3 regions of the Pandoraea sp. NPDC090278 genome follow, and region 3 is predicted to be linked to each of the others. Evidence: predicted binding sites of a transcription regulator. Region 3 holds the regulator's gene; each other region holds the start of a gene.
The links. The regulator LexA, encoded in region 3, represses DNA repair genes until DNA is damaged. The targets are predictions, from matches to a motif close to ACTGTATNNNNATACAGT.
Positions count from the first base shown of each region.

Region 1: the regulator LexA is predicted to act here: its motif matches at 4,084-4,101, upstream of ACIQWO_RS25960 (DUF2471 family protein).
Region 2: the regulator LexA is predicted to act here: its motif matches at 5,778-5,795, upstream of recA (recombinase RecA).

Region 1 is NZ_JBIVYJ010000009.1:100,212-107,353, forward strand. It holds gene ACIQWO_RS25940 (GntR family transcriptional regulator) at 648-1,286, shown strand; gene ACIQWO_RS25945 (DUF4019 domain-containing protein) at 1,305-1,883, opposite strand; gene ACIQWO_RS25950 (GGDEF domain-containing protein) at 2,017-3,195, shown strand; gene ACIQWO_RS25955 (glutathione S-transferase C-terminal domain-containing protein) at 3,256-3,960, opposite strand; gene ACIQWO_RS25960 (DUF2471 family protein) at 4,130-4,618, shown strand; gene ACIQWO_RS25965 (exonuclease domain-containing protein) at 4,656-6,503, shown strand; gene ACIQWO_RS25970 (LysR family transcriptional regulator) at 6,663-7,142, shown strand, end outside.
Region 2 is NZ_JBIVYJ010000006.1:321,608-328,749, forward strand. It holds gene ACIQWO_RS22090 (TerC family protein) at 1-725, opposite strand, end outside; gene sucD (succinate--CoA ligase subunit alpha) at 888-1,769, opposite strand; gene sucC (ADP-forming succinate--CoA ligase subunit beta) at 1,855-3,021, opposite strand; gene ACIQWO_RS22105 (DUF2889 domain-containing protein) at 3,018-3,698, opposite strand; gene recX (recombination regulator RecX) at 4,008-4,553, opposite strand; gene recA (recombinase RecA) at 4,658-5,722, opposite strand; gene ACIQWO_RS22120 (response regulator transcription factor) at 5,925-6,614, shown strand; gene ACIQWO_RS22125 (sensor histidine kinase) at 6,628-7,142, shown strand, end outside.
Region 3 is NZ_JBIVYJ010000001.1:721,161-728,302, forward strand. It holds gene typA (translational GTPase TypA) at 1-732, shown strand, start outside; gene ACIQWO_RS03155 (enoyl-CoA hydratase/isomerase family protein) at 879-1,991, shown strand; gene ACIQWO_RS03160 (hypothetical protein) at 2,028-2,450, opposite strand; gene lexA (transcriptional repressor LexA) at 2,656-3,309, opposite strand; gene ACIQWO_RS03170 (copper-binding protein) at 3,485-3,835, opposite strand; gene ACIQWO_RS03175 (efflux RND transporter permease subunit) at 3,832-7,074, opposite strand; partial or broken gene ACIQWO_RS03180 (efflux RND transporter periplasmic adaptor subunit) at 7,080-7,142, opposite strand, start outside.

The sequences.
Region 1 (7,142 bases), on a different contig from region 3:
CAACAATCGCACTGAATTATTCTCATTTGCCCGTTTTCACAAACAAATCGCCGTCATTGATCGCTGATCGAGCGCATGCGGCGTCGGCCAAATCCCGCATGCTGGGAAATACAGACGAAAACGGGCAAACGCAGACGGAAGCCCCGACGATCCGGCTGGCGAATACCCATCATTTTTGAGGGGTTATTCGAGGTGCTTGCTTCACATCTTCAGCAGTTTTCCAAAGCCGCTGCGCCTCGCATGTTTCGGTACCCGCAACGCTATGACGGTGGGCGCTCACACTACAAGTGAGTGAGCGCGAACCCCGCCACGTCTGGCGTTATGGTACTTTTCCAACGCTTCAAACGTGCGTATAAGCGAGCCCTCGCTTCGGAAACCAAAAGAATTGTGCAAAACCGGACCGGCGTCATGCCTGTCTCGCATGACTGGCTTGACTTTGACCTTTTGGGAACGGTTTTCGGGGCGCCGAAAGAAACTCGGTAAAATCCGCAGCGGCATGGGGGATGGGGCGCACGACGCGCCCATATGCATGCATGGCGCCTACATCGTGCAGCCTCATGCATGAGCAGTCCGGCGAGACCGGCAACGCTCACCGAAGTCGAAGTACACGGCGCACGCGCCGGCTCTAGGGAAGACACAAGCATCAGATGAAAGCGCCCAGCAACCTGATTACCGGTGAAGTGCGGAGCAAGATCCGCGGAATGATTCTCGCTTCGGAGCTCAAGCCGGGGCAGCGTCTCATCGAGGACGATCTGATTCAATTGCTGGGGGTTGGCCGCACGCCGGTGCGCGAAGCGTTGCTGATCCTGCAAGGTGAAGGCTTTATCGCCCGTAACCGCGGCTGGGAAGTTCAAGGCGCCGATCATCTGCCCGTGCGCGCCATCTTCGAGAGCCGTATCGCCATCGAATCCGAGACCGCCCGCCTGGCAGCACGCAAAATCTCGCCCGAGATGTGCGACGCGCTCGATGCCCTCATCGAACAGATGGAGCCGACGGCCAATCTGCCGCGACTGGCGCTCAATCGTCTCAACACGGAATTCCACGACCTGATCGTCAAGGCGGCAGATAACGTCGTAATCGCGCAGTTTCACGAACGTACACAGTTCTATTACTGGGCGCTGCGCGTGCCCGTCATGTTCTCGGACGAGCAACTGCGCACCACCAATCAGCAGCATCGCGAACTGGTCGCGGCCCTGCGCGCACATGACGAAGCGCTTGCCGAACAGATCGCGCGCACCCACGTCGAGACGACGATGGACATCGTCGAGCCCGCGCTGCCGCGCTAAATCGCTCCGTCGCCGAACTTAGCGCACCAGATAACCAGCGACGCGCCAGCGACCGTCGAGACCGAAGACCATCGTGACCATTTCATGCGCTTCGGCCTTGTGCTCGAACACGGTCCCGTACTGAATCACCACGTACTCCCCGTCCGGCTGCCCAGGCAAGGTGCGGGTAAAGACAGCGTCCAGCGTTTTGCGTGACTTCACTTTTCCCAACGGCCCACGCGCGGCTTGCAGATTCGCGGCCCAGTCTTCGGCCGAAATCGCCCGCTGAAACACCGGCGCGGCCTGATCCCAGCTTTGTTGCCCACGGTTGATGTCGGCCAACCCCAACCACAGGTTGGCGGCTTCGAGCGCCGGGCGCACGTCGCGATTGATGTCGGCCGCCGGTGCCGTGCCCGCCTCTGCACCACTCGCGGGCGTGGCGAACAATGGCGGCTGCGCCGCACGGCGTCGCATCGGCTCCTGCTGCGCGTGCACCGAAACGGCGCTGAATCCGGCGGCCACGCCGAGGACAAGCGCGGTCGCGCGAATCGCGAAGCGGTGGCGGGAAAGGAGGGAACGGCGGGAATGACGGGATGCGTTGAATCGGGTCGTCGGCATTGACGAGGTTCCTCGAAGCGGAAATGACTAACCCGGTCATTCTACTGGCGTCGCCCTCATTGGAATGTAACGCGCGTCGCGGCGTACATTACAATGCTCAACACATGTCAGCCCCCACGCATTGGCCATTGCCATGTTGACGACGTCCCTGCTCGCGATCACCTCACTCCTCAGCTTCATGATGTTGCTGATCGTGGGTTCCCTGCTACGCTCGCGCGTGGCCGGTGTTCGGGAATGGTCGCTCGCCAACGTTGCCGTTCTCGTCGCGCTACCGCTGTTCGCACTGCGCGGCGTCGTTCCCGATTTCCTGTCGATCCCCGTTGCGAACCTGACGCTGGCGGGCGGCATGCTGCTCTACTTCGCCGGATGCGCGCGCTTTCTCGGCCAGCGGCCACACTGGCACGCGCTGGGGGCGTCGCTCGGCGTGCTCGCGGCGGCGATCCTGTTTTTCTACTACGGCATCGACAATCCGCAACTGCGCGTGGTGATCGTCTCGGCGTATCACGCGATCTGGTTGCTCGCCGTGTCGGTACTGATCCTGCGTCACATACCGCCGCGCCGTCATCGCTACAACTATTGGCTGACCGCCGCCATGGCAGCCGCGTTCGCCGTGGCACACATCGTGCGGGGCGCGGTCTTCGGATGGACGCCCGCACCCGGTCCGGAAGTGTTCGCGCCGACGGTGTTCAACACCATCATGCTGACCATCGGCACGATCGTGATGCCCGCGATGACGATGGGCGCCGTGCTGATGATTCACGATGCGATGCTCGCCACAGCCGAAGAAGCCGCCAACCGCGACTATCTGACGGGCGCGCTCTCACGCAAGCATTTCGATCTGCTCGCGCGTCAGGAGATGGTGCGGGCGGTGGCGCGCGGCTGGCCGCTGTCCATCGTCGTCATCGATCTGGATCACTTCAAGTCGATCAACGACACCCACGGCCATGCGGGTGGCGACACGGTGTTGCGCGAGTTCGTGAAGCTGGTGCGCGACAGTCTGCGCGAAGGCGACGTCTTCGGGCGACTCGGCGGCGAGGAGTTCGCGGTGCTCTTGCCGGGCACCGACACACCGGGGGCGATTCGTATTGCGGAGCGGCTGCGCACGCAGGCGAGCCGTCATCTGGTGGCGGGACCGTTCGGGGTGTGCCACTACACGCTGAGCGGCGGCGTGGCAACGTGGCTCGAACGCGAGAGCCTCGAAGCCCTGTGCATGCGCGCCGACCGGGCGCTGTACGCCGCGAAAATCTCGGGGCGCAATCTCGTGCTCTCCGACGTACTGCCCAGCGACGAGACGGCGTCCGAAGCGGGTTGACGGCGCACGCATCCGATGATGCGGGAGGCGCACCGCCGCGCGGGCAACGCTCAAACAGGTTCAGGCAAGCTCAGGGAAAAACTCACCACGCATACGCGCTACGTAAGCCGTCAGATTCGGATGGTGCTCGATCTCGTTGCGCAGCGGCATACGGAACGACGGCGTCATCGCGCCTGAGATAAAGGCGAACGCGGTGGCGTCGGCACTGCACGGCTTGTCGCCGAAGAAGTAGGGCTTGTCGCCCAGCATCTGCGCCGCCGCCTGCGCACCGCGCGCCAGTATCCGGGTCGCTTCCTCCGGCTTGTAACGCCCCGTGCCCTGCCCGTGCAGCGTGTTGCGGATCTTGCGACGGATCACCGCCTGCGCGACAGGACGCACCGGCCACGGAATCGAACGGAAGAACGATGCAGGCCCTTTGGCGAAGTTCTCGTCGTCGCACCAGCGTGCCTGCACGACATACCAGTAGAAGTGATCCTCCAGCGCCTTCTCGAACATCCACGCCGCGCCTCGCTGCTCGGGCGTGAGACTCCCGTCGAAGTCGAACCCGTACTTCTGTTCGATGTGCAACCGGATCAGCGTCGAGTCCGCGATGATCTCGCCGTCGTCCTCGATATAGGGCAGCTTGCCCTTGGGCGCGCGCCGAAAGCCGCCACGGTCGGTGCGGTACGGCACCCCCGCGAGCTTGAGCAGCATCTCCGCCTTGACGACGAACGGACTTGCATCGGGCAGCCCGAATGCCGGGCCGAAGGTGTACAGAGTCAACATCGGAGGCGTGCTCCTGTGCGGGAAGAATGGCGCAGAGTATTACACGACGGAACCGTCGCGACGAGCCTGTCCCCATCCCCCGCTGTCTTCACTGCGTTCACCCTCCGGATACGTGGCGTGCGCACTGTGATTTTATACAGTATTATGTCTCCCAATCGAGGAGCATCTCATGGAAACCATCGACTGGGATCAACTGGCGCTGAGCGCCGCCGAACGCGACCTTGCGGGCATCGTCCGAGAAATCGCCGCGCGCTACGTGCAGCAACGTCAGACGGCCGTCGTGCCGGGCGACGCCCACATCGACACAATGTCGCTCGACTGGCGTACGCTGGTCGCGATTGCCGACGAAGCGGAAGCGGATATCGGACTTCAGGCACGGCACGAGCCGTGGGTGCTCGCGCGCCTGCTGCGTCTGCCCGGCGACGAAGCGCTACGTCGCGATGGCGAGTTGCCGTCGCTCGACGACGCCGTCGATCTGCAATGGCCCAACGCCCCGGCACCTGCCGTCTTTCGCGCCATCGTCGCCACATTCACCGATATCACCGATGCCGCCGACGACGAACTGACGGCAGACGATGCCACCGCGTCATCGTTCATGGCCGGTGCATCGGCGCTGATGTCCGCGGCCCCCGCCGGTGGTTCGGCGTGTCCGGCTTGAGCGCTGAGTAGCACGCACCGGAAACGAGGTCCTGCAAGTGTTCGAGAATGTGGTCGAAGACGCTAATGCCGTGTTCATCCCGCCTGAAGGGATCGATCCGGACGCGCTCGCCCGTTCGCTGCCCGCACCGATGGTCTTCGTCGATCTGGAGACGACCGGGGGCAATGCGCTTGAGGACCGCATCACCGAAATCGGCGTGGTCGAAGTGGGCCCCCACGGCATCGAACAGTGGAGCACGCTGCTCGACCCTGCCGAGCCGATCCCACCCTTCATTCAGAAGCTGACGGGCATCACCAACGAGATGGTGCGCGGGCAGCCCTCTTTCGACACGCTCGCGCAAGGGCTTGCCGAGCGTCTGCACGGCAAGCTGTTCGTCGCCCACAACGCCCGCTTCGATTACGGCTTTCTCAAGAACGAATTCCGCCGCGCAGGCATCGGCTTTCAGGCAGATGTGCTGTGCACGGTGCGTCTGTCGCGCCTGCTGTTTCCGTCGGCCGCGCGGCATGGGCTGGACGCGCTGATTGCCCGCTTCGGCCTCGCACCGCAAGGCCGTCACCGCGCACTGGCCGACGCCGACCTGCTCTGGCAGTTCTGGCAAAAACTCCACACGCTCTATACACCCGACCTGATCGGACAAGCGGTGCAACGCGTGACGAAGCGGTCGAGCCAACCGCCGCAATTGCCGGACGAAGCCATCGACGCCCTGCCCGACAGTCCCGGCGTCTATCTCTTTTATGGCGAAGGCGACACGCTGCTGTATGTCGGCAAGAGCATCGACGTTCGTGCGCGCGTGCGCTCGCACTTCTCCAGCGATCATCAGGTTGCGAAAGATCTGCGCATCTCGCAGGAAATCCGACGCGTCGAAGTGCGGCGCACGGTCGGAGAACTGGGTGCGTTGTTGCTTGAATCGCAGTTGGTCAAACAGTTGCAGCCGGTGCACAACCGGATGCTGCGCCGTTCCGCAAGTCTCTACAGTTGGCAGTTGACGCAGGACAGCGATACGCCGCAACTCGTAAGCGCAAAGACGGTGGACTTTTCCGGTGCCGAATCGCTGTACGGCACATTCTCGTCGCGCAACGGTGCGGAGAGCGCGTTGCGAGCGCTGGCCGACGAACATCGTCTGTGTTGCGCGCAACTGGGGCTGGAGAAGGTCGCGAAGGGGCGTCCGTGCTTCGGCTATCAGGTCAAACGTTGCGACGGCGTGTGCGTGGGCGACGCGCCGCTAGCGGACCATACGGAACGCACGCGAGAAGCCCTCGCGACGCTGCAACTCGAAACGTGGCCCTACGACGGCCCCATTGCCATCGAAGAGCATGGGGACAACGACGTCGAATACCACGTCGTCGACCGGTGGCAGTACCTGGGCAGCGTAGCGTCGCGCGATGCATTGGACGCGCTCGTCGACAACATGCCTGCCGCGACGGGCTTCGACCCCGACATCTACCGCCTGCTGGGTCGACGTCTCGCTGCATTACGGGCTGCTGAATCCACGGCCCCCCGCCCCGTTGACGGTGCTGCACCTCACCCGACCGGCGTTTCGTCTGAGTCACGTCGAGCGGCCCGACGCTGCGCCGAAGAAGCCGCGAAGTGTGGCGCTTTTGCGTCGCCGTCAGCCGCGCCCAGAAGATCCCGACCAGCTTCGGCTGCCGTTCGACGTCCGGTAGCGCCCCACGCGTCGCCCACGCGGCATCCTCGCCGGAATCACGACGCGCCCCTCGTCTTATGCGATGAGACGAGAAACCCCACATCCAGCATGCCCAATCGGCTGAATCGGCATGCCGCCGTCTCACCCGGCGAGACGCTCCCCAAGGCCTTCCGGCCCGCTCAATTTCTTTTCCCCCTTGCGTCACCTAGGCAAAACCCTCCTTTCCACTTCGGGTCATGAGCATATAAATATTAAGTATTTGCAAGACGCATGCTGTAGGTCGAAGAATACGCAATCCGAATACAACAGGTTGCGGTATCGACGGCCCTGGCGTCGTCGATGACCGGAGACGGGGCGCGTAGGGGTACGCGCTCCGTTCTCATCCCCACACCGAGCCAGATGGAATTACGCCAACTCGAAGCCTTCGCGGCAGTCATGTCGACCGGCAGCATTACTGCAGCCGGGCGTCTGCTCGGGCGCTCGCAACCTGCCATCACCCGCATGATCCAGGAGCTCGAAGCCGAGATCGGCTACGCCCTGTTCACGCGCAGCGGCCCCCGCGTCACGCCCACGGAACAAGGCTTTCTCCTGTTTGAAGACGTCGAGCACGTGCTCGCCGGTTTGCAGCAGATTCGCGCCCGCGCCGACGAGATCGCGCGCGGCCAGACCCGCCCGTTGCACGTAGCCGCCACCTCGGCGCTCGCCGCTGGGCTGGTGCCCGCCGCGCTCGCGCTGCCCGGCCTCGCACACGACGCCCAGCAGATTCAGATGCGCAGCACGTCGCCCGAGCAGGTCGTGCATGCCGTGCTGACCGGCGCGGCCGACATCGGCGTGACCAGCCTGCCGCTGGAGCATCGCGGCATCGTCGTGCACTGGATC
Region 2 (7,142 bases), on a different contig from region 3:
TTCGAAGAGGTTGCACGCATCTGACGTGCTTCGCTGCGGCGCTTGAGCACCAGCCCCACGATCAGGACGAACAGCGCACCGATGGCCGACGCCACGTAATGCGTGTATTTCGCCGCATCACCCGGCAGGTGCAGCAGATGACCGATGCCCGGGTCCGAGACGATCAGACCGCCAGCGATCCATCCGAGCAACGCCGCCCCCGCCATCACGATGACCGGGAAGCGATCGAGCGCCTTGAGCACCAGTTGCGAGCCCCAGACGATGAGCGGAATGCTCACGAGCAGACCGAAGATCACCAGCGGCAATTGATGATGGTCGGCCGCGCCTTCCGCAGCCCCGGCAATGGCGATCACGTTATCGATGCTCATCACCAGATCGGCCACGATGATGGTCTTGACCGCCGTCCAGAGCTTGTCGGCCGGTTTGACACTGTCGTGCGCGTCATGGTCGGGCACCAGCAGCTTGGTACCGATCCAGAGCAGCAATAACCCGCCAATGGCCTTCAGATACGGCACGGCGAGCAGCGTCACGGCAAACGCAATCAGAATCACGCGCAGGACGATTGCCCCGATCGTGCCCCAGACAATGCCTTGCAGGCGTTGCTTGGCCGGCAGATTGCGGCAGGCGAGCGCGATCACCACAGCGTTGTCGCCACCCAGCAGGATGTCGATCATGATGATCTGCAGCACGGCGGCCCAGTTCAGCTCGGCAAAAAACGCAAGCATGCGCGGAAATCCTCGGGGAACGTTTGAAACCAGTCAGACGGATGATGCCAATTGCGGCACAAAGACAAAAGAGGGAGCCCGATGTTCCGGGCTCCCTCTTTCAAGACCCGACGCGCAACCGCCGGTTCCGGCGACTGCAACGACTGGGTCGTCCGGCGGGAATTACAGCGCTGCCTTGAGCAGACGGCCCATTTCCGACGGGTTGCGGGTCACCTTGATGCCGCAGGCATCCATGATGGCCAGCTTGGCTTCGGCCGTATCGGCACCGCCCGAGATCAGCGCGCCGGCGTGGCCCATGCGCTTGCCCGGGGGCGCCGTGACGCCTGCGATGAAGCCGACGACCGGCTTCTTCATGTTGCCCTTGATCCACTCGGCGGCAGCGGCTTCGTCCGGACCACCGATTTCACCGATCATGATCACGGCGTCCGTTTCCGGATCGTCGTTGAACATTTGCATGACGTCGATGTGCTTCAGACCGTTGATCGGGTCGCCACCGATACCGACGGCGCTCGACTGGCCCAGACCCAGAGCGGTCAGTTGGCCAACGGCTTCGTACGTCAGGGTGCCCGAGCGCGAGACCACGCCGATGCGACCCTTCTTGTGGATGTGACCCGGCATGATGCCGATCTTCAGTTCGTCCGGCGTGATCACGCCCGGGCAGTTCGGTCCGAGCAGCAGGGTCTTGCGACCTTCGCGACGCATACGGTCCTTCACTTCGATCATGTCACGGACCGGAATGCCTTCCGTGATACAGATCGCCAGATCCAGGTCGGCTTCGACGGCTTCCCAGATGGCGGCAGCAGCGCCTGCGGGCGGCACGTAGATCACCGACACGGTTGCGCCGGTTTGTTCCTTGGCGTCCTTCACCGAACCGTAGATCGGAATGCCTTCGAAGTCTTCGCCGGCCTTCTTCGGGTTCACGCCAGCGACGAACGCGTTCTTGCCGTTCGCGTATTCGCGGCACATACGGGTGTGGAACTGGCCGGTCTTGCCAGTAATACCTTGGGTGATGACCTTGGTATCTTTGTTGATCAGAATCGACATTGCTTGATTTCCTTCGTCCTGTTGCCTGACGGTGTGCGCTCAGCCTTTCGCGAGCGGCACGCCGCAATGGCTTCGACTGTTCTGGTTACTTGCCTGCGGCAGCCGCGACAACCTTCTGGGCAGCTTCTTCCATGCTGTCCGCAGAGATGATCGGCAGACCGGATTCGGCGAGCATCTTCTTGCCCAGGTCTTCGTTCGTGCCCTTCATGCGCACGACGAGCGGCACCTTCAGCGACACAGCCTTCGACGCCGTGATCACGCCTTCGGCGATCACGTCGCAGCGCATGATGCCACCGAAGATGTTGACCAGAATGGCCGTCAGGTTCGGGTTCTTCAGCATGATCTTGAACGCTTCGGTCACCTTCTCTGCCGTGGCGCCACCGCCCACGTCCAGGAAGTTGGCCGGCTCGCCGCCGAACAGCTTGATGGTGTCCATCGTGGCCATGGCCAGACCGGCGCCGTTCACCAGGCAGCCGATGTTGCCGTCGAGCGAGATGTAAGCCAGATCGAACTTCGAAGCTTCGACTTCAGCCGGATCCTCTTCGTCCAGATCGCGGAAAGCGACGATTTCCGGCTGGCGATACAGCGCGTTCGAATCGAAGTTGAACTTGGCGTCCAGTGCCGTGACCGTGCCGTTCTTGCTCACGTTCAGCGGGTTGATTTCGGCCAGCGAAGCGTCCGTTTCCCAGAAGGCCTTGTACAGACCTTGCAGGATCGTGCGCGCTTGCGGAACCGAAGCTTCCGGCACGCTGATCTTCTTGGCGAAGTCGTCGGCTTGCGCGTCCGTCAGGCCAACCGACGGATCGATCACAACGTGGTGGATCAGTTCCGGGTGCTTTTCGGCGACTTCTTCGATGTCCATGCCGCCTTCGCTCGAACCCATCATCACGATCTTCTGCGTGACGCGGTCAACCACCAGGCTGACGTACAGTTCGTTGTGGATGTCGGCGCCTTCTTCGATCAGCAGGCGATTGACCTTCTGACCTTCCGGACCGGTCTGGTGCGTGACCAGTTGCATGCCGAGGATCTGGCTGGCGTATTCACGCACTTGCTCGATCGTCTTGGCAACCTTCACGCCGCCGCCCTTACCGCGACCGCCTGCGTGAATCTGGGCCTTGACCACCCAAACCGGACCGCCGAGTTCTTCGGCTGCCTTCACGGCCTCGTCCACGGAAAACGCCGGAATGCCGCGGGGCACCGCGACTCCGAATTTCCGGAGGATTTCCTTGCCTTGATACTCATGAATCTTCATGCGTGATTCCCTTCTTGCTGAGTTGGAAGTTTGGGTTCGAGCTTGCGAGTCGAGGCCGCATCGCGCACCGCTTCTGATGTGACGGGCGTCGTGGGCTCGTTCGCTCGATCGTTTGCGCGGCCGTTGAACCAGCGCGGGTAAAACCGGCGCACCGCCTCGCCATCAAACCGCAGGGCGTGACAATGTCCGAGTTGGAAAGGAGGTGCCGAATTCTCGGCATCGTTGGCCGCTGCCGTGTCGGGGGTATGAATCACCACGCCGGCAAACGCCTGAATCGCTGCCGTCGGCAGGACACTACAAAGTTCTGTGAGATGGGTACAGCCCGCCGCGCCGCCAAGGCGCTCGCGAACCCCGCGGCGGAAGCCGTGCCGCAGGTTAAGACCGATCAATTGACGATATTCGGGGCCGATCTGATCGCAAATACCGGGATAAGGCACCCAGTCGGAGACGGCCTCGGCGTCATGCACTTCGAAATCTTCGTCGATCGTCAACCGCAGCCATAGCTCGTGGATCGGCGTGCCCTCCTTGCGAAGGCCCGTTGCCAATGCAAAATCCCGATCCTTATGATCGGTGAGTCGGGCTTCGATGTCCCATAGGCCATCTTCGCGCGAATACGCTTCAACAGCGATCGTGCGACGGTGACGCAAGGTACGAGGGGCAGGCGCGGAGAGCGGCATGCGGAAGTGTGCAATGCATGAACGCAGAAAGATCTTGATTCTAGCATAGGCGACGGCGCCGTCTGCCGCAGCGCAGCAGAAGCCCGTCGCATAAGGCTGAATAACCCGACCCATCGGTCGGGTTATCAAAATTCCGAGTGACGGCCGCGCATGGTGCAACGCCATAACGCGATAAGCGAGACACCACGCGTCACACGAGATTCATCGTCGTGTCACGCGAGCATTCATGCGGGTTGCGTGAAGCTGGACGCCACGCACGCTTCGTCGATGAATGCGCACGCATCCATAACGAAAGTGACGACATCGGTGTCAGACGTCGTCCAGAAACTCGTCCGCGCCCCGCACGATTTTGCTGATAACGGTACGCGAGAAACCGCGCGCCGCCAGAAAACGCATCTGCTTGGCACGCGCTTCGGGCGTTGTAGCGACTTCGCCGAACTTCTTTTGCCAGACGGCCCGGGCGCGCGCGAGTTCGGTCTCCCGCAACTGCTCGGAGATCGCGGCGACGGTTTCCGCGTCGACCTGATGCTGCTTGAGCTCGCCGACGATACGCGTCGTGCCCATGCGCGAGGCGCGCCGGTTCACCACGCTTTCCGCGAACCGTTCGTTCGACAGCCAACGCTCCTGCTCAAGCGCGTCGAGCACGCGCTCGAGTGCTTCGGGATCCTCGGCATCTGCGTAAGGCGTGAGCTTGCGACGCAGTTCCGCCCGGCTGTATTCGCGACGTGCCAGATAAGACAGCGCGCGCCCTTTCAGACTCAGCGTCGGCTTGCGAGATCGCTTGACCGCGACAGCCTCGTCGCCCGGCGGGGGCGGCGGCGCATTCGGATCACGGGGAGGACGTCGATTGATCATGAGTTCATCGTAGCGCTGCTTTCCGCAGCAAGAATGCAAAACGGCAGCGCGACGCCGTTGGGCTTCGCGCTGCCGTTCCAACAACTCAGGCGCCAATCAAACGATCAGGCCTCGTCGTTTTCTTCGATCTCACCGGTTTCGTTGATCGCCGTCACGCCCAGCGATGCACGTACCTTGTTCTCGATCTCGTGGGCGATTTCCGGATTTTCGCGCAGGAATTCACGCGCGTTGTCCTTACCCTGACCGATCTTCTCGCCGTTGTAGCTGTACCAGGCACCGGCCTTCTCGACGATCTTGGCGTTGACACCCAGATCGATGATTTCGCCTTCGCGCGAAATACCCTGACCGTAGAGGATGTCGAAAATCGCTTCGCGGAACGGCGGCGACACCTTGTTCTTTACGACCTTGACGCGGGTTTCGTTACCGACCACCTCGTCGCCCTTCTTGATCGAACCGATACGGCGGATGTCCAGACGCACCGACGAGTAGAACTTCAGTGCGTTACCGCCCGTCGTCGTTTCCGGGTTACCGAACATGACACCGATCTTCATACGAATCTGGTTGATGAAGATCACCGTGCAGTTCGTGCGCTTGATCGTGCCGGTCAGCTTACGCAGCGCCTGCGACATCAGACGTGCCTGAAGACCCGGCAGCGAATCGCCCATCTCGCCTTCGATTTCGGCCTTCGGCACCAGTGCCGCGACCGAGTCGATGACGATGAGGTCGATCGAGCCCGAGCGCACCAGCGCATCGGCGATTTCCAGCGCCTGTTCGCCCGTGTCCGGCTGCGAGATCAGCAGTTCCGGCACCGAGACGCCCAGCTTGTTGGCGTAGCCGACGTCGAGGGCGTGTTCTGCGTCGATAAACGCGCAGGTGCCACCGATCTTCTGCATTTCCGCCACGACTTGCAGCGTCAGCGTGGTCTTACCCGACGATTCCGGGCCGTAGATTTCGATCACACGGCCGCGCGGCAGGCCACCGACGCCCAGCGCGATGTCCAGACCCAGCGAGCCCGTGGAGACGACCTGGATGTCCGCTTCGACCTCGCCGTCGCCAAGACGCATGATCGAGCCCTTGCCGAATTGCTTCTCGATCTGCGCGAGGGCGGCGGCGAGCGCCTTGCCTTTCTCGGCCGACAGATTGGCAGACCCTTTCTTGCTTTCTTCCATGAATCGTCCTTTGATATGATGAGCGAGACGGCTCGAGTGAGGCGTGACTGTCGGTACTGTATAAAAAACCAGTGCTCTTTGCAAGTGCCTGTTGTCCGAAAGCGCCGAAACGACAAAAAAAGCCGCGAACCACGCGCCGCAACATCACAGGAGACACACCCGTGCCGTCAGGCATTGGTGCCTACACAAGCCTATCACGCCCATGCGAATTCTCATCGCAGAGGATGACAGCATTCTGGCCGACGCCCTGACCCGCTCGCTACGTCAGGGGGGCTACGCCGTCGATCACGTCAAAACGGGGCTCGAAGCCGATTCCGCGCTGTCCGCCCAGACGTTCGACCTGCTGATTCTCGACCTCGGTCTGCCCCGTCTTCCCGGTCACGAAGTCCTGCGCCGTCTGCGTGCTCGCAATTCCCACCTGCCAGTACTGATCCTGACCGCGTCCGACAGCGTCGACGCCCGCGTGAAGGGCCTCGATCTCGGCGCCGACGACTACATGGCCAAGCCGTTCGCCCTCGCCGAGCTAGAAGCACGCGTGCGGGCGCTCACCCGGCGTGGCGCTGGTGGCGGCTCGACCGTCATCCGCCACGGGCCGCTGAGCTTCGATCAGGTCGGGCGCACCGCCTATATCAACGAGCAGATGCTCGATCTGTCCGCGCGCGAACTCGAATTGCTCGAAGTGCTGCTGCTGCGCACCGGGCGGCTCGTCTCCAAGGAACAGCTCGTCGATCATCTGTGCGGATGGGGCGAAGAGGTGAGCAACAACGCCATCGAGGTGTACATGCACCGGCTGCGCAAGAAGATCGAGCCGAGCGGTGTACGCATCGCCACCATCCGCGGACTGGGCTACTGTCTGGAGAAGCCGGCAGCGGCCCCCGCCAACGCGGCATGATCGGGTTCGTCCGATGCGTCTGAGCTTTCGTCACCCCCATCGCGGCGCGCCTGCGTCGTCGGACACCGCGTCCCATGCCGATCAGGACGACCCACGCCATCCGCCCGCGGACGCCGCCGACCCCTTCGACCCTTACGCCGATCCTTTTGTACGCCCGGGCTTCGGCGCGCCATTAGAGCGCGAGGCCGAGCCACCGCCGCGCTCGCTCTTCGGCGAGATCCTCGACTGGATGCTCGCGCCGTTGCTGCTGCTTTGGCCGATGAGCATTGCGGTGACGTATCTCGTCGCAAAATCCATCGCGAACGGCCCGTTTGACCGCGCGCTGGAGACCAATACTTACGTTCTCGCTCAGCAGGTTCACTCGGATCGCGGCCAGGTCACGCTCACGCTGCCCATGCCCGCGCGGGATCTGCTGCGCGCCGACGCGACCGACAACATCTACTATCAGGTGCTCGGCGCGAAGGGCGAACTCGTGGGTGGCACGGCAGAGTTGCCGTTGCCTCATGAGGACGATCGTCCACAACCCGG
Region 3 (7,142 bases):
GAACTGCACCTGACGATTCTGATCGAGAACATGCGTCGCGAAGGCTATGAACTGGCCGTGTCGCGTCCGCGCGTGGTGATCAAGGAAATCGACGGCGTGAAGCACGAGCCGTACGAAATGCTGACCATCGACCTGGAAGACGAACACCAGGGCGGCGTCATGGAAGAAATCGGTCGTCGCAAGGGCGAAATGCTGGACATGGTGTCGGACGGTCGTGGCCGTACGCGTCTTGAATACCGCATTCCGGCTCGCGGCCTGATCGGCTTCCAGGGCGATTTCCTGTCGATGACCCGTGGTACGGGCCTGATGAGCCACATTTTCGATGCTTACGCACCGGTCAAGGATGGTTCGCTGGGTGAGCGTCGTAACGGCGTGTTGATCTCGCAAGATAACGGCGATGCCGTGGCCTACGCACTGTGGAAGCTGCAGGATCGTGGTCGTATGTTCGTGAAGCCGGGTGATGCCCTCTACGAAGGCATGATCATCGGTATTCACAGCCGCGATAACGACCTCGTGGTCAACCCGATCAAGGGCAAGCAGCTCACGAACGTGCGTGCGTCGGGTACCGATGAAGCCGTGCGTCTGGTGCCGCCGATCGCGATGAGCCTCGAATACGCCGTGGAATTCATCGACGACGACGAACTGGTCGAAGTCACGCCGCAGACGATTCGCCTGCGCAAGCGTCACCTGATCGAGCACGAGCGCAAGCGCGCTTCGCGCGAAGAGAAGTAAAGCCGGCGATGGAATCGCGGCGCAACGGATGAAAAGTCCGTCGCGCTGCGGGATCTGTCTGTTGGAAGAAAAGCCGGTGCCATGCGCCGGCTTTTTTGTTTTTCAATCCCCCCAATCCGTTGACGTTTCCGGAGTCCTTGCCTGACATGACCGATTTTGTTCGAACCGAAATCCGTGGCCGTATCGGCTTCATCACGCTGACTCGCCCGAAGGCACTCAATGCGTTGTCGCACGACATGATTCGTGCGATGGCTGCTGCGCTCGATCAGTGGCGCGACGATCCCAAGGTGCTGGGTGTCGTGCTGCAAGGCGAGGGCGAGAAGGGGCTGTGCGCGGGTGGTGATATTCGCTACTTCCATGAAGCCATCAGCGCAGGCCGCACGGACATCATGGATTTCTTCACCGACGAGTATCGGCTCAACTACACGATCGCGTCTTATCCGAAGCCGTACATCGCACTGATGGACGGTGTGGTGATGGGCGGTGGCATGGGCATCTCGCAAGGCGCGACGTTGCGCATCGTCACCGAGGCGACGCGCATGGCGATGCCCGAGACGGCCATCGGTCTGTTCCCGGATGTCGGCGGCGGGTTCTTCCTGGCGAATCTCGCGGGGCATCTCGGTGAGTACCTCGGCACCACGGGCATCGTGTTCGGCGCAGTCGATGCGTGTGAGATCGGTCTGGCGGACGTGGTTGTGCCGCGCGCGTCGTTGCCCGAGTTGTGCGACCGGCTGGCCAATGGCGACTGGAAGGATAGCGATGCTGTGCTTGACGCCGCACGTACGTTCGCTCGCGAAAGTCTGCCGCCTGCTGGTCTCGCTCCCGGTAAGCTCGCGCCGTTGCGCAGCGTGATCGATGAACACTTCGGTCTCGCAGACATGCCCGCGATTCTGAAGGGGCTCAAACTCGAAGCGCGTTGCGAGTACTCGGGCTGGGCGGAGGAGACGGAAGACCTGTTGCGCGCCAAGCGGTCGCCGTTGATGACATGCGTGGCGCTTGAGCAGGTGCGCCGTGCCCGCAAGTTGTCACTTGCGGACGAACTGCGTGAAGAGTGGTTGATGATGCGCAGCGTTTTCAATCTCGACGGCCGCACCGGTGCCGAAGGCGTCGAGGGCATTCGTGCGATGGTGATCGACAAGGACCACAAGCCGCGCTGGCAGCACGCGAACATCGAAGCCGTGAAGCCGGAAGACGTCGCGCGCTTCTTCGATGGCGAGCGTCATAGTGCCGATAATCCGTTGCTTACGCTGGGGCAGTGACGACGCGCTAGCGAGCCAAAGGGCCAGCGCAAAACATCAAACCGCTGCCTGGCAGAACTGTTCGCCAACGGCCTGATCGAGTTTGCGGCAGATGTCGGCGAACGTGCCGACCATCACGATGTGCGACCTGTCGCGATAGACACGCACATCGCGACCTTCCTGCGTGTCATGCACTTCATGGCGTGCCTGCTGTTCCCGAACGTTGCGCGATGCCTTCACGGCTTTACCCGCGGGGCAGCCCCGACGCGTGGCCGATGCCACCGCAGCCGCAATCGTGCGCGGCAGCGTGGTCGTGCGAGTGCGGGTGGGCACGGTGTAGGAGCGGGCAACGGCGGGGGCCGAAGCGAACGGTCCGGACAGTGCCGAGAGACCGTACACCGCAGAGAGTCGCGTCTGTGATGACACGCGAACCGGCGATTGACCGAGAGACGTACGCAACAAACCAAAGAGTCGAGCCATGATGCGATCCTTCTTTCAAAGCGGGTCAGAGGGACGTGTCTTGCTGCGAATCGCGTTCGTGTCACAAATCGCAGGCGCAGCAGGGCACGGGCGCCGGACCCAGCCCGGCGCAATCAAATGCAAATCTTCAGGGAGCGGGGCGAGTCGCTGTGTCGCGCTGCCCCGGTTCGCGATGGGCGACCGTCAGCGGCCGCTCATTGATCGTTCATAGATCGTTGTTGCGGATCAGACCGACCGCAATCCCTTCCAGTGCAAAATCGCCGCTGCCTTCGTCGACATTGATGTTCTCGAAGTCGGGGTTTTCGGCGATCAGTTCGACGCCACCCTTCACGCGATGAAAACGTTTGACGGTCACGTCGTCGCCGATGCGTGCCACGACGATCTGACCTTCGCGCGCGTCGGCAGCCTTTTGCACGGCAAGCAGGTCGCCGTCGAGAATGCCCGCGTCGCGCATCGACATGCCGCGCACCTTCAGCAGGTAATCGGGCTGACGCGCAAACATGTTCGGATCGCACTGGAAGTTGCGCTCGATATGTTCCTGCGCCAGGATCGGGCTGCCTGCAGCGACACGGCCGACGAGCGGCAGCGACAACTGCATGAGGCCCATGTGCGGCAGCGTGAACTGATGCGTGCCACCGGCGTCGTCAAGACGTTTGAGGCGAATGCCACGCGATTGACCGGCGGCCAGCTCGATCACGCCTTTGCGCGCCAGCGCCCGAAGGTGCTCCTCGGCGGCGTTGGCGGAGGAGAACCCCAGTTCAGCGGCAATCTCCGCGCGCGTCGGCGGAAAGCCGGTGCGCTCGATCGCTTGCTGAACCAGTTCGTAGACCTGCTGTTGTCGGGCGGTAAGTTTGATCATGGCATCACTGTATGGAAGCACAGGTGGCTGTATTTTTGTACAGTGTTTGCGAAAACGCAAGGGAAAACTTCATGTACTGCGTGAAGTTTCCGCCACACGTGCCCGTCGTCGTGGGCCGGAGGGCAGGCTTTCCGTCACGGGAAGCCTGCCGCCCATCGCGCCATAGCGCTAACGCTTACTTGTCCATACGAACGATCGTCAGTGTTCCGGCCACGTTCTCCACGCGTACCCGGACCTTGTCGCCCGCATGCACGCTTTTGGCCATGGCAGCGTCCTTCGCCTTGTAGGCCATCGTCATGGCAGGCATGGCGATGTTGCTCATCGCGCTGTGCGCGAGCATGACCATGCCGGTCGAGGTGTCGACGCTTTTGACCGTCGCGTCAGTCAGTGCCACGTTGGCATTCACGTCAGCGGCAGGCTTGCCCGACATCGCCATATTGCCCATGTCACCCGCCGCGAACGCCGACGAGGCCGCAGCACCCGAGACAGCCAAAAGAACGCCGGAAACGATAAGAACTTGCTTCATTGCTTTTCTCCAAAGGAAGTGGATGGCACATCGGTGCCGTGTGAAACAACAGGGGGGACAACCGCAGACGCGTGGGCATTCGGCAAATCAGCCGGATTGACCGACGCCGAGCGTTTGAGACGCCGCCGCTGTAGCAGCAGCCACGCAGCGGGAATGACGAACATGGAAAGCAGGGGCGCGGTAATCATGCCGCCGACCATCGGCGCGGCGATGCGCTGCATGACTTCCGAGCCTGCGCCGTGACCGATCATGATCGGGATGAGGCCTGCGAGAATGACCGCGACCGTCATCGCTTTGGGCCGCACGCGCAGCACGGCACCTTCACGAATCGCATCGACTATCAGCGCTTCGTCGAGCGTCTCGCCGTTGGCCACTCGTCGTTCCAGCGCACCGCGTAAATACAGCAGCATCACGACGCCGAACTCCGCCGCCACACCCGCCAGCGCGATGAACCCGACGGAAGTCGCCACCGATACGGCATGCCCCAGCCCCCAGATCAGCCAGAAGCCACCAACGAGCGCGAAGGGAATCGTCGACATCAGCATCAGCGCGTCGACCGCCGAGTTGAATGTCAGGAAGAGCAGCACGAAGATCACGGCGAGCGTGATCGGAATCACCGTACGCAACTTCGCTGCCGCGCGTTCGAGATACTCGAACTGCCCCGACCACGCAATCGAATACCCTGCCGGGACGACGACTTTGTTGGCCACGAGACGTTGCATGCCAGTCACGGCGGATTGCAAGTCAGTGTCGCGGATATCCATGTATACGAAGCCGGACAGCCGAGCGTTTTCGCTTCGGATCATCGGTGGCCCGTCTTCGACGCGCAGCGTGGCCACGTCTCCAAGGCGAATCTGCGCGCCGCGATCCGTCACGATCGGCAAGTCGCGCAGTTTCTCTACCGAGTCACGGAATTCGCGTGGATAGCGCAAGCTGATCGGGAAGCGCTCGCGTCCGGCAATGACTTCGCCCACGTTGTCGCCGCCCACAGCCGACGAGACAACCGCCTGAATGTCGGCAATCGCCAGTCCATAGCGTGCCGCGGCAAGTCGGTCGATGTCGACGTCGACATACCTACCGCCGTTCAGTCGCTCTGCGAGTGCGGACGTCACGCCCGGTGCATGCTTCACAGTCGCCTCGATCTGTGACGCGATCTTGTCGATGCCCGCAAGATCGGGCCCGGAGATCTTCACCCCGACCGGCGTCTTGATGCCGGTCGAGAGCATGTCCAGACGGTTGCGGATCGGCGGCACCCAGACGTTCGATAACCCCGGCACCTTCACGCGGCTGTCGAGTTCGTCGATCAGCTTTTGCGGCGTCATCCCGGCGCGCCACTGACTGCGCGGCTTGAACCGGATGGTCGTCTCGAACATTTCCAGCGGGGCGGGATCGGTGGCGGAGTCTGCGCGTCCTGACTTGCCAAACACCGTTTCCACTTCGGGCACCGTCTTGATGAGCCGGTCGGTCTGCTGCAACAGCTCGGAGGCTTTCTCTGCCGAGATCCCCGGCAACGCCGTCGGCATGTAAAGCAGATCGCCCTCGTCGAGCGGTGGCATGAACTCGCCGCCAAGGCGGGAGATGGGAATCGCGGTGAGCGCCAGCGCTACGAGTGCCACACCGAGCGCGGTCCACGGACGCCGCAGTGTCGCGTCGAGCAGCGGTCGGTACATCGCCATCAGTACCCGGTTGATCGGATTGGCCGCCTCTTCCGGAATGCGTCCGCGAATCAGGTAGCCCATCAGCACCGGCACCAACGTCACCGACAGCACGGCGGCGGCGGCAATTGTGTACGTCTTCGTGAAGGCCAGCGGAGAAAACAACTTGCCCTCCTGTCCTTCCAGCGAGAAGACCGGGATGAACGACAGCGTAATGATGAGCAGTGAGAAAAACAGGGCCGGGCCGACTTCCGCCGCCGATTCGGCAATGAGCGTCCAACGCCGCGAGGCGCTCAGGGTCTCGCCGGGATGTGCATGCGCGAACGCTTCGAGGTGCTTGTGTGCGTTCTCGATCATGACGATGGCCGCGTCGATCATCGCGCCAATGGCAATGGCAATCCCGCCTAACGACATGAGGTTGGCGTTCACGCCCTGATACCGCATGACGATGAACGCGGTGAGCACGCCAAGCGGCAGCGACAAGATGGCAACCAGCGCACTGCGCAGATGGAACAGGAAGATGGCGCACACGATCCCGACGATGACGAACTCTTCGAGGAGTTTGTCTTTCAGGTTGTCGACGGCGCGCTCGATGAGTTGCGAGCGGTCGTACGTCGTGACCAGCTCGACGCCGGGCGGCAGCGAACGCTTGAGGTCGGCGAGCTTCGCCTTGACCGCATCGATGGTCGTGAGTGCATTCTTGCCCGAGCGCATCACCACGACGCCGCCCGCCACTTCACCCTGACCGTTGAGTTCTGCCACGCCGCGGCGCGCTTCCGGGCCGATCTGGATGCGGGCAACGTCGCCGAGCAGCACCGGTGTGCCGCTGGCATCCGTGCGAATGACCACGCGACGGAAGTCGTCCAGAGAGTGCAGATACGCCGTCGAGCGCACCATGTATTCCGATTCCGCCATCTCGACGACCGAGCCGCCGGACGCCTGGTTTGCCTTCGAGAGCGCATCGGCGACGGTGGCCTGCGAAATGCCGAACGCGCGCAGCTTGTCCGGATCGAGCACGATCTGGTACTGACGCACCATGCCGCCGATCGAGGCGACTTCTGCGACGTCGGGCACCGCCTTGAGTTCGAACTTCAGGAACCAGTCGTTGAGCGCGCGCAGTTGCCCGAGATCGTGACGCCCGGTGCGATCGACGAGTGCGTACTCGTAGACCCAGCCGACCCCCGTGGCGTCCGGCCCGAGCGAGACCTTCGCGCCTTGCGGCAGACGGCTCTGCACCTGATTCAGATATTCGAGCACGCGTGAGCGCGCCCAGTACTGATCGGTCTTGTCGTCGAAAAGCACATAGACGAAGGCATCGCCGAACGACGAATACGCGCGGATCGACTTCGCACCGGGCACGCCGAGCAGCGTCGTGGTCAGCGGATAGGTCACCTGATCTTCGACCACCTGCGGCGCTTTGCCCGGATACGACGCCTTGATGATGACCTGCGTATCCGAGAGATCCGGCAGGGCGTCCAGCGGCGTCTGTGTGAGCGAGTAGGCGCCCCACACCGCCAGGAGCAACGAGGCGAGTAGCACCAGCAACCGGTTGTGTATCGACCAGCGAATGAGGCGGGCGATCATTGGGTGCCTCCGCTGGCGCTCATCTTCGGCAACACCGATTTCAGGCTGGCCTCTGAATCGATCAGGAA